2 regions of the Akkermansia sp. KLE1798 genome follow, and region 2 is predicted to be linked to the other one. Evidence: riboswitches for the same ligand, from Rfam matches in the RefSeq annotation. Region 2 holds a riboswitch; the other holds the start of a gene.
The links. Region 2 has a riboswitch for cobalamin ahead of HMPREF3039_RS09115 (autotransporter outer membrane beta-barrel domain-containing protein). Riboswitches for the same ligand answer to the same signal wherever they lie in the genome.

Region 1: linked by a shared signal. The riboswitch ahead of HMPREF3039_RS10445 (ribonucleoside triphosphate reductase) and the one ahead of HMPREF3039_RS09115 (autotransporter outer membrane beta-barrel domain-containing protein) in region 2 are both predicted to bind cobalamin.

The regions. Positions count from the first base shown of each region.
Region 1 covers NZ_KQ971093.1:32,211-36,447, reverse strand. Annotated here, with positions in the region: gene HMPREF3039_RS10450 (glycoside hydrolase family 88 protein) at 1-1,328, opposite strand, end outside; cobalamin riboswitch at 1,693-1,877, shown strand; gene HMPREF3039_RS10445 (ribonucleoside triphosphate reductase) at 2,028-4,124, shown strand; gene nrdD (anaerobic ribonucleoside-triphosphate reductase) at 4,174-4,237, shown strand, end outside.
Region 2 covers NZ_KQ971088.1:95,618-99,854, forward strand. Annotated here, with positions in the region: gene cbiR (cobamide remodeling phosphodiesterase CbiR) at 1-737, shown strand, start outside; gene HMPREF3039_RS09105 (bifunctional adenosylcobinamide kinase/adenosylcobinamide-phosphate guanylyltransferase) at 721-1,299, shown strand; gene HMPREF3039_RS09110 (acyltransferase family protein) at 1,307-2,311, opposite strand; cobalamin riboswitch at 2,461-2,619, shown strand; gene HMPREF3039_RS09115 (autotransporter outer membrane beta-barrel domain-containing protein) at 2,710-4,237, shown strand, end outside.

The DNA.
Region 1 (4,237 bases), on a different contig from region 2:
TGGAACAGCAGGGTGTCCATCCTGCCGTCCCCATCGGTATCCGCCAGCTGGTGGACAATCACGCAGCCGTTGCGCACGTCAAACACGCGCAGCCGGGAAGAATCCCGCCCTTTTCCGGGATTCCACGGAACGGACACCGTTTCCCGGGGCCGGAAAACATTCAAGGGGTTGGCGACGGAAACGGTCTTCCGCCGCGGATGATCTTGACGAATCACCCATTTACGCAATTCACAGCCGGCCAGAAGGTAGGCTCCGGAACCGTACACCTCCGTATCATTTCCGGAATAATGCCCCGGTTTGTCCGCGATCGGCTGCACCCAACCCAGCGCTCCCTCCGCGTTCACGGCGTCGCAGGCCGCCTGCCATGCCTTCCGGATGACGGGCAGGTATTCCTTTTCGTCCAGGTAGCCCTGGTTCACGCCCCACATCATGCCGTACATGATGAAGAGGGTTCCGCTCATTTCCTTCAGGGGCGGTTCGGCGGGGTCCATCAGGCTGGCGTGCCAGGAACCGTCGGGAGACTGGCATTTTTTCAATGTCGCCGCCATGCGCTTGAGCAGGTTCACGTAAAAGGGCCGCGTGGGCCAGTCCCGCGGCATGTCCTGCAGAATCATCGGCAGCCCGGCAATCACCCAGCCGTTCCCGCGGCTCCAGAACATCTTCTTTCCGTTGGCCGCCGGAATGGTGAAGTAGCGGGAATCCCGGTAAAACAGGCCCTCCTTCTTATCAAACAAATAATCGTATGCGGCCTTGTATTCCCGGTCCATGAATTCCAGATACCGGCGGTCTCCGGTATAGGCCGCCAGCTTCGCGAATACGGGGGGCGCCATGAACAGGGCGTCCGACCAGCACCAGCGGTTCTGGCATCCGGGCGTCTGGAATTTAAGGGAGGCGGAAGAGGGCCGGGCCATCACCTTGTCCAGAACGGCACGGATTTTTTCGGCGGCGGCGGGGTTTCCATCTTCCATGGCCATCTCCATCCAGGCATGGCCGATCACATGGTCATCCGCATGGTAGGGCCGTTTCAGAACGCCCCATTGGCTGCCTTCCCCGACCGTCCTCACGGCCTGAAGCTTCATGCTCTGCGGATGGGCCAGGGCATACTGCACCAGGCCGGAATAAAACGCCCCGTAGGTCCAATGCAGAGGGGAACGCTTGACGGGATGGGCTATCTGCCACGAAGCTACAAGTTCAAGATTTTCCCTGATGGTTTTCTCCTTCCAGTCCGCAGAAGCGCCGGAAGCAACTCCGAATACGGATAAAAAGGACAGAAACAGGACCAGGGAACTTTGTTGCAGCATGTTGAATGAGAGAGTAAATCGTTGCATATTCATATATACAAAAAAACCAGTTATAAAATTTCTTCATTAATCATTTTTCGGAATGATATAAAAAAATCCCGCGGCATCGCTTTTTCCCTTCAAGGACGGTGTTTGAATGATCAACGCGGAATTCTGATGCCACCGTTCCATCATCTGATATATAACCCGGCCGAATCAAACAATACAGGAGTAAAACGGAAAACCCTTAATTTTTCATCCATTTTCTCTTGCTGGTATCCAGGCAGCCCTTCCGGGCACATATGGTACCATGATGCAGGCGGATGCCTCATTTTCAATCATCCCTCTCAGGAATGGTACAATATATTGTATGATGGTAAATATTTAATACATCATTTGCACATTTTCCTTGCAGACCCATATATTCTATGGTTCATTGCAGTCCAGCGCAGGTAACGGAAGACGGTGAAAATCCGTCGCGGACGCGCCGCTGTAACCGGTAGACGATGGACCGGACACTGATTGCCAGGCAATCGGGAAGTCCCCATCACATGTCGCACCGGGAGCCAGAAGACGACCTGATGCTGCCGTATCTCCCATCCCGCGGACAGGATGAACATACGCACAGGTTCCCTCGTGTACCGTTTTTCGGACGAGTTGCACGCGGCTTCCCCTGCTTATGATTTTCCAGGCTTGTGCCAGGCTCGCGGATGAGCGGTCATCATCCTTTCAAGCGAGACATCCACCATGGCGACAAGCATCATCAAACGTTCCGGAAAGAAGGAACCATACCAGGGCTACAAGATCGAGGAAGCCATTAAAAAGGCATTCCACAGTTCCGGCACCGTTTACAACCGCGCCATTTATGAAGAGGTGGAGGCCAAGCTGGGCCACCAGGACAACGCAACCGTAGAGGAAATCCAGGACCTGATTGAACGGGCTCTGTTCCGCTGCGGATACTTTGAAACCGCCAAGGCTTTCATCACCTACCGCTTCCTCCACAAGATGCAGCGCGAACAGATCGCGGGCCTGTATTCCGGCAATACGTATGTGGACTGCAAGCTGACGGTGGAGGAATACATCGGCCAGAGCGACTGGCGCATCGCCGCCAACTCCAACACCACGTACTCCAATGCCGGGCTGATCAACAACACCGCCGGCAAGGTGATCGCCAACTACTGGCTGGACCAGGTCTATTCCGCACGGGAAGGCGCCGCCCACCGGGAAGGGGACTACCACATTCACGACCTGGACTGCCTGACGGGCTACTGCGCGGGCTGGAGCCTGCGCAACCTTCTAAATGAAGGGTTCAACGGCGTGCGCAGCCGCGTGAACAGCCGGCCGCCCCGCCACTTCCGGGAAGCCCTGGGCCAGATGGCCAACTTCCTAGGCATTCTGCAGAGTGAATGGGCCGGAGCCCAGGCGTTCAGTTCCTTTGATACTTTCCTGGCCCCTTACGTTTTCAAGGACCAGGCGGACTTCACACGCGTCAAGAAGGACATCCGCAGCTTTGTGTACAACCTGAACGTTCCCTCCCGCTGGGGGCAGTCCCCCTTCACCAATGTGACGATCGACTGGACCGTCCCGCGCGACCTTCAGGACCAGCCCCCCTTCAGCGGAGGAGAGCACCTGTTTGAAGGAGTGGAAGACCCCGCCCTGCTCTTCCTGGCCAAGGAACGCGGGGTGAACAGCCTGACGGAATTGACCTACAAGCACTTCCAGAAGGAAATGAACCTGATCAACAAGGCTTTCTATGAAGTGCTCACGGAAGGTGACAGCACGGGACAGCCCTTCACCTTCCCCATTCCCACCGTCAACATCACGGAAGACTTCGACTGGGAAGGGGAAAACGTCCCGCTCCTGTTTGAAAACGCCGCCAAAATAGGCTCCTCCTACTTCCAGAACTTCATCGGCAGCCAATACACCGTCAATGAAAACGGGGAACGCGTGCCTGACGAACGGGCCTACAAGCCGGACGCCGTGCGTTCCATGTGCTGCCGCCTCCAACTGGACCTTCGGGAACTGCTCAAGCGCGGCGGCGGGCTGTTCGGCTCCGCGGAAATGACCGGCTCCATCGGCGTGGTGACCATCAACCTGGCGCGCCTGGGCTACCTCTTCAAACAAAACCGGGAAGCCCTGTTCGCACGGCTGGGGGAACTGCTGGACCTGGCCAAATCCTGTCTGGAAAAAAAGCGCGCTTTCGTCCAGGAAATGTATGACCGCGGCCTGTACCCCTACACCAGGCGCTACCTGCCCACCTTCCGCAACCACTTTTCCACCATCGGCGTCAATGGCATGAACGAGCTGCTGCGCAACTTCTCCAACGATTCCATGGACATCACCACGGAGGAAGGCAGGAAGTTCGCGGAAGAAATCCTGGAATTCATCCGCCTCCGCATGCAGGAATACCAGGAGGAAACGGGCAACCTGTACAACCTGGAAGCCACTCCCGCGGAAGGCACCACGCACCGCTTCGCCCGGGAAGACCAGAAACGCTACCCGGACATCATCCAGGCCGGCCCTGTAAGCCAGCGCTACTACACCAACAGTTCCCAGCTCCCCGTGGACCACACGAGCGACCTGTTCCGGGCCCTCCAGCTCCAGGACGAACTCCAGTGCTGCTATACAGGGGGCACCGTCTTCCACATGTACATGAATGAAGCCATCAGCTCCCCGGAAGCCTGCCGGAACATCGTCCGCAAGGTGCTGACCCGCTTCCGTATGCCGTACCTGACCGTCACCCCGCTCTTCTCCGTCTGTGAGAAACACGGCTACCTGCGCGGAGAGCACCAGTACTGCCCCTTCTGCGACGAGGAACTGCTCCACATCCACAGGCACGAATAACTCCCTTTTCAACCAGCCGCCTCATTTCAACCCAATCATCGAAACGACAATGACCAAACAGGAAATACTAAGCAAATACGCCCAGGACCGCACCCGCTGCACCGTGTACACGC
Region 2 (4,237 bases):
CCGCCGTCAGGGAATGCGTCCGTTATGCGGACGACATCGCCCTGCTCCTGCTGGAGGCGGGCAGCAAGGGGGAAAGCCTCATCACCCCCGCGGAAATCAGGGAACTGGGCCGCATCGCCAGGGACGCTGGAATAACGTGGAACATCCACCTGCCGACGGACGGGGGATTCGCCACGCCCGAATCCTCCCGCCGATACACGGAAAACATCATCCGCACCATTGAACTCACCCGGGAACTGGAACCCCATACCTGGGTCATGCACGTGGTCACAGACCACATCCCCGGACCGGACATGCGTCCGCACCTGACGGAGGAGGAAACGGAAAGAATCCTCCGCTCCCTGGAGCAAATCACGCCCTATCTGCCCGCCCCGGAATACTTGGCCCTGGAAAACCTGGAACGCCATCCGACGGACTATCTGGACGGGCTGGTCGCCGCCACGGAACATTCCCGCTGCTTCGACATCGGCCATGTCTGGAAGGAAGGGCTGAAACCGGAGGAACTCCTTCCCCTCTGGCTGCCAGACATCCGCATGTGCCATCTGCACGGACTGGAAAAAAGGGACCATAAATCCCTGCACCACATGCCCGCCCCTGTGCTGGACGCCCTGCTCCACCCCATGTGGGACATCAGCTTCACCCCTCTTATCACGCTGGAAGTATTCAGTCTGGATGACTTCCTGAACTCCCACCAGACCATGCTGGAATCCTATCAACGCCATGTCTCCAAACACTGACACCTCCCGCCCCCGCATGACGCTCGTCGTAGGGGGCACCAGAAGCGGCAAAAGCCAGTACTCTGAAAAAATCGCCTCCGGATTCGGGGAAAAAATCCTGTACATTGCCACGGCGGAAGTCTGGTCCGGCTCCGGCTCCCTGGAATACCGCGTCCGCAAGCACCGTGAACGCCGCCCGCAGGAATGGCCCACGCTGGAATGCCCGCGCAACGTGGCCGCCACCGTGCAGGCATCCGGTCTGCTGGAACAGGTGGACGGCGTCATTCTGGAATGCGTCACCCTGCTTGCCTCCAACATCCTGTACAACCAGGAGAACCCTGCGGAATACCTTCCGTTTCAGGATGCCCTGGTCCGGGAAATAGAAGAATTGAAGGAACTCATCTCCCGGTCTCCCGTGCCGTGGGTGCTCGTCTCTTCGGAAACCGGCATGGGCATCGTCCAGCCGGACCCGGAAACGCGCCACTACTGCGACGGCCTGGGCATCGCCAACCAGCTTCTGGCAAAAAGCGCGGATGAAGTCTACTTCATGGTGGCGGGGCTCCCCGTCACCGTGAAAAAGTGACGGATGCTCAACTCTTCAGCGCAATATACCTCAATACTCCCGGACAAATCCTGCCCAGCAGGAAATACACGCCGCTGAGAGTAAGAAAAACCGCGGGAACAGCCAGCCCCCATATCCAATAATTCCCCTCCGGCAATCCAAGCCAAATCAGGAATTGATACATCAGGATATGGGCGGCATACACAAAAAAGATGGAAGGCCCAAGGCGCGCGCAAAAAGACGAAATCCTGGGCAAATACCGCGTCGCCAGCAAGGAACACGAAGCCATCCACAGCACGCCCATGCAGAAGAACAACGCGGACTCATGAACCCTGTTGTACACTTCCCATGCAAAAACGGCCGGAAAAACAATCAGGACATACACCCACACCTTCCCAACCATATCCTTTAACTCTTTAAGGGAATAGCGGCTTAAAAGCATGCCCAGGGCAAATGCGCCCAATCCTCTGGGATGAATGACATTGCAAGCCATGTCCCTGTGATAAAACCACAGGCTGTCAGAATACTCCGTACTGAACAAAATCAGGGAAGCCATGCAGAGAACGGCCAGACAGCCCTTCGGAATCCGGAACAATATGCCCGAAATCAGCACAAAAACCATCAGATCCCTCAGGAACCATAAAACTCCTCCCAGCGGAACGCGCCCGATTCCCATATTTGCCACCCACCCCGCCAGGGTGGAAGGAAATCCGAAAACAACCATGGAAACAAAAATCCAAAACACATAGGCGCATAAAATCAAAGCTGCCTTTTTCCAGTTCAGCCAGGGTACCGGTGAAGAGGCGGCGGCATACTTTCGGGCCAGGAAATAACCCGCCGCCATAAAAAAGAAAAATACGCCCGCACGGGTCATGCAGGCCATGGGGAAGTAATGCATGGGTGCATGCTGAATCATAATGAAAAGCATGGACAGAACCCGCATGACATCCACCCAGGCATCTCTGGGCTTTATTCCATTACCTGCACCGGATAAATACGGTGCGGAAGCAGGAGAGAAGATTGAATAACTCATTATCTTTTATTCCATTGACAAAACAATAAAACGCCAAAATTGGATAAGTGATTTTACCACGGCGATGTTTCATGACAAGAGAAACCGACCCTCCGGACGCCGTACAACTTCCCATTGACAGCCGCGGCACGGTATGTTAGGCATGCCCTGCCTCCGTAAATACGGGAGGCACTTCCGGGAAGCTCGCGGCACGAGCAGGAAATAAATGGGGAATCCGGTGTGAATCCGGAGCGGTACCGCCACTGTATGTTGTCCGGAATACAACCGGGCAATGAGCCAGATCGCCAGCCTCGAAGTATTTATGAACCGTCGGCGAGTATTCCGGCATTCAGACCATACACATGCATTCATTAAAAACGCTCCGCTTGAACGGAGCAGACCATGATGGCCCGGCCCCCTTGGCGGCCGGGATTTCCCCCGCTCTTGCGGACTTTCCCTCCTGCGGCACGCACGCCGCACCGGACTCCTGCCACGCCAGGCATAAAATGCAGGCCGTGGCCATGACTCTGGCCTGCCTTGGCATGCTGGCCCCGGTCCACGCACAGGACGCCGGGAGGGAAAACCTGGAAGGAACCCGTGACGCCACAGTGGAAAGAACCGCATCAGACCCGGCTCTGGGAACGGTCTCCGCCACCATCAATGTGACCGGTTCCAGCAACGTACGCGGAATTTGGGGCAAATCCGATCCCCTCAGCATAGACACGATTGCGGAAGAAGCCGTTTTCAACGTTTCCTCCACCAGAAACAATGCCTTTGGCATTGATACGTCATCGGGAGCTAGCCTGGACATCGGCACCATCGCCGGCAAGTTCAACGTCTCCGCAGCCAATACCAATGCCACGGGCATCAGAAGCTACGGCAAGATGATCAACATCGGAACCATGGCGGAATCCTCCGTCATGACCATTACGGCCAACTTCTCGTCCAACGGCATCTATGCCTACCAGGGTGGACTGGATATCGGCACCTTTGCGGGGCAAATTTCCGTCACCCTGGGTACCGGGAACTTTGCGAGGGGACTGTATTCCTACGGAAACACCATGGACTACCAGGGACCGCGCTACAAGGATGTCGAAATCGGCACCATCTCGGCTACCGGCAGCATCTCCGCAGTGACAACTTCCGGATATGGAGCCAGAGGCATCCAGTCCAATTACGGACGAGTGAATATTTCCCAAATCGACGGACAAATCACCGCTAATTCCGGATCCACTGATGCCGGCGGGACATTCTCCGCTCTCGGCATTGAGGCCAGGGAAAACATCACGCTGGGCAACATCAGCGCTGCGGGAGCCATTACCGCCGCCTCCGGCGGCATGGATGCTTATGGAATCTACGCGGGAGAGGAATCAGGCAACCAAACCCATTCCAACATCACCATCGGCAACGTAGCCGGAACCATTCGGGCCGAGGCCATGGCCGGTACGGCCGCCGGGGCTTCCGCCACAGGCTCCCTGGCCGTGGGCGATATCGGCGGCGCCATTTCCGCCGCCTCCACGGGAAACGCGGCGGCCCACGGCCTGCTGGCTGAATTCTCCCTCACCACAGGTACCATCAACGGAACCGTCAGCGCGACAACCTCCGGCGGCACGGCCGCAGCCCTGATGGGCGGCGCCGGTATCACAACAACCATCGGATCCACCGGTATGGTTGAAGCCGCGGCAACGGGAGACGGCGGAACGGCCTATGCCCTGTACAGCGGCTCCTATACGGGCTCCGGCTTCTCTACGGAAAACACCGCGGACAACATCACCGTCCACGCAGGCGCCTCTATCACCGGCATCTGGGAACTGGGCGGTTCCGGCAAGGAAGGCTCCGTGGATACCATCACGCTGCTCTCCGGCACGGGAAGCGATCCCGGACTGTTCGACTACACGGTGCGGACGACCGTCAACACCAACAAGTCGGATACCGCCACCCACCACT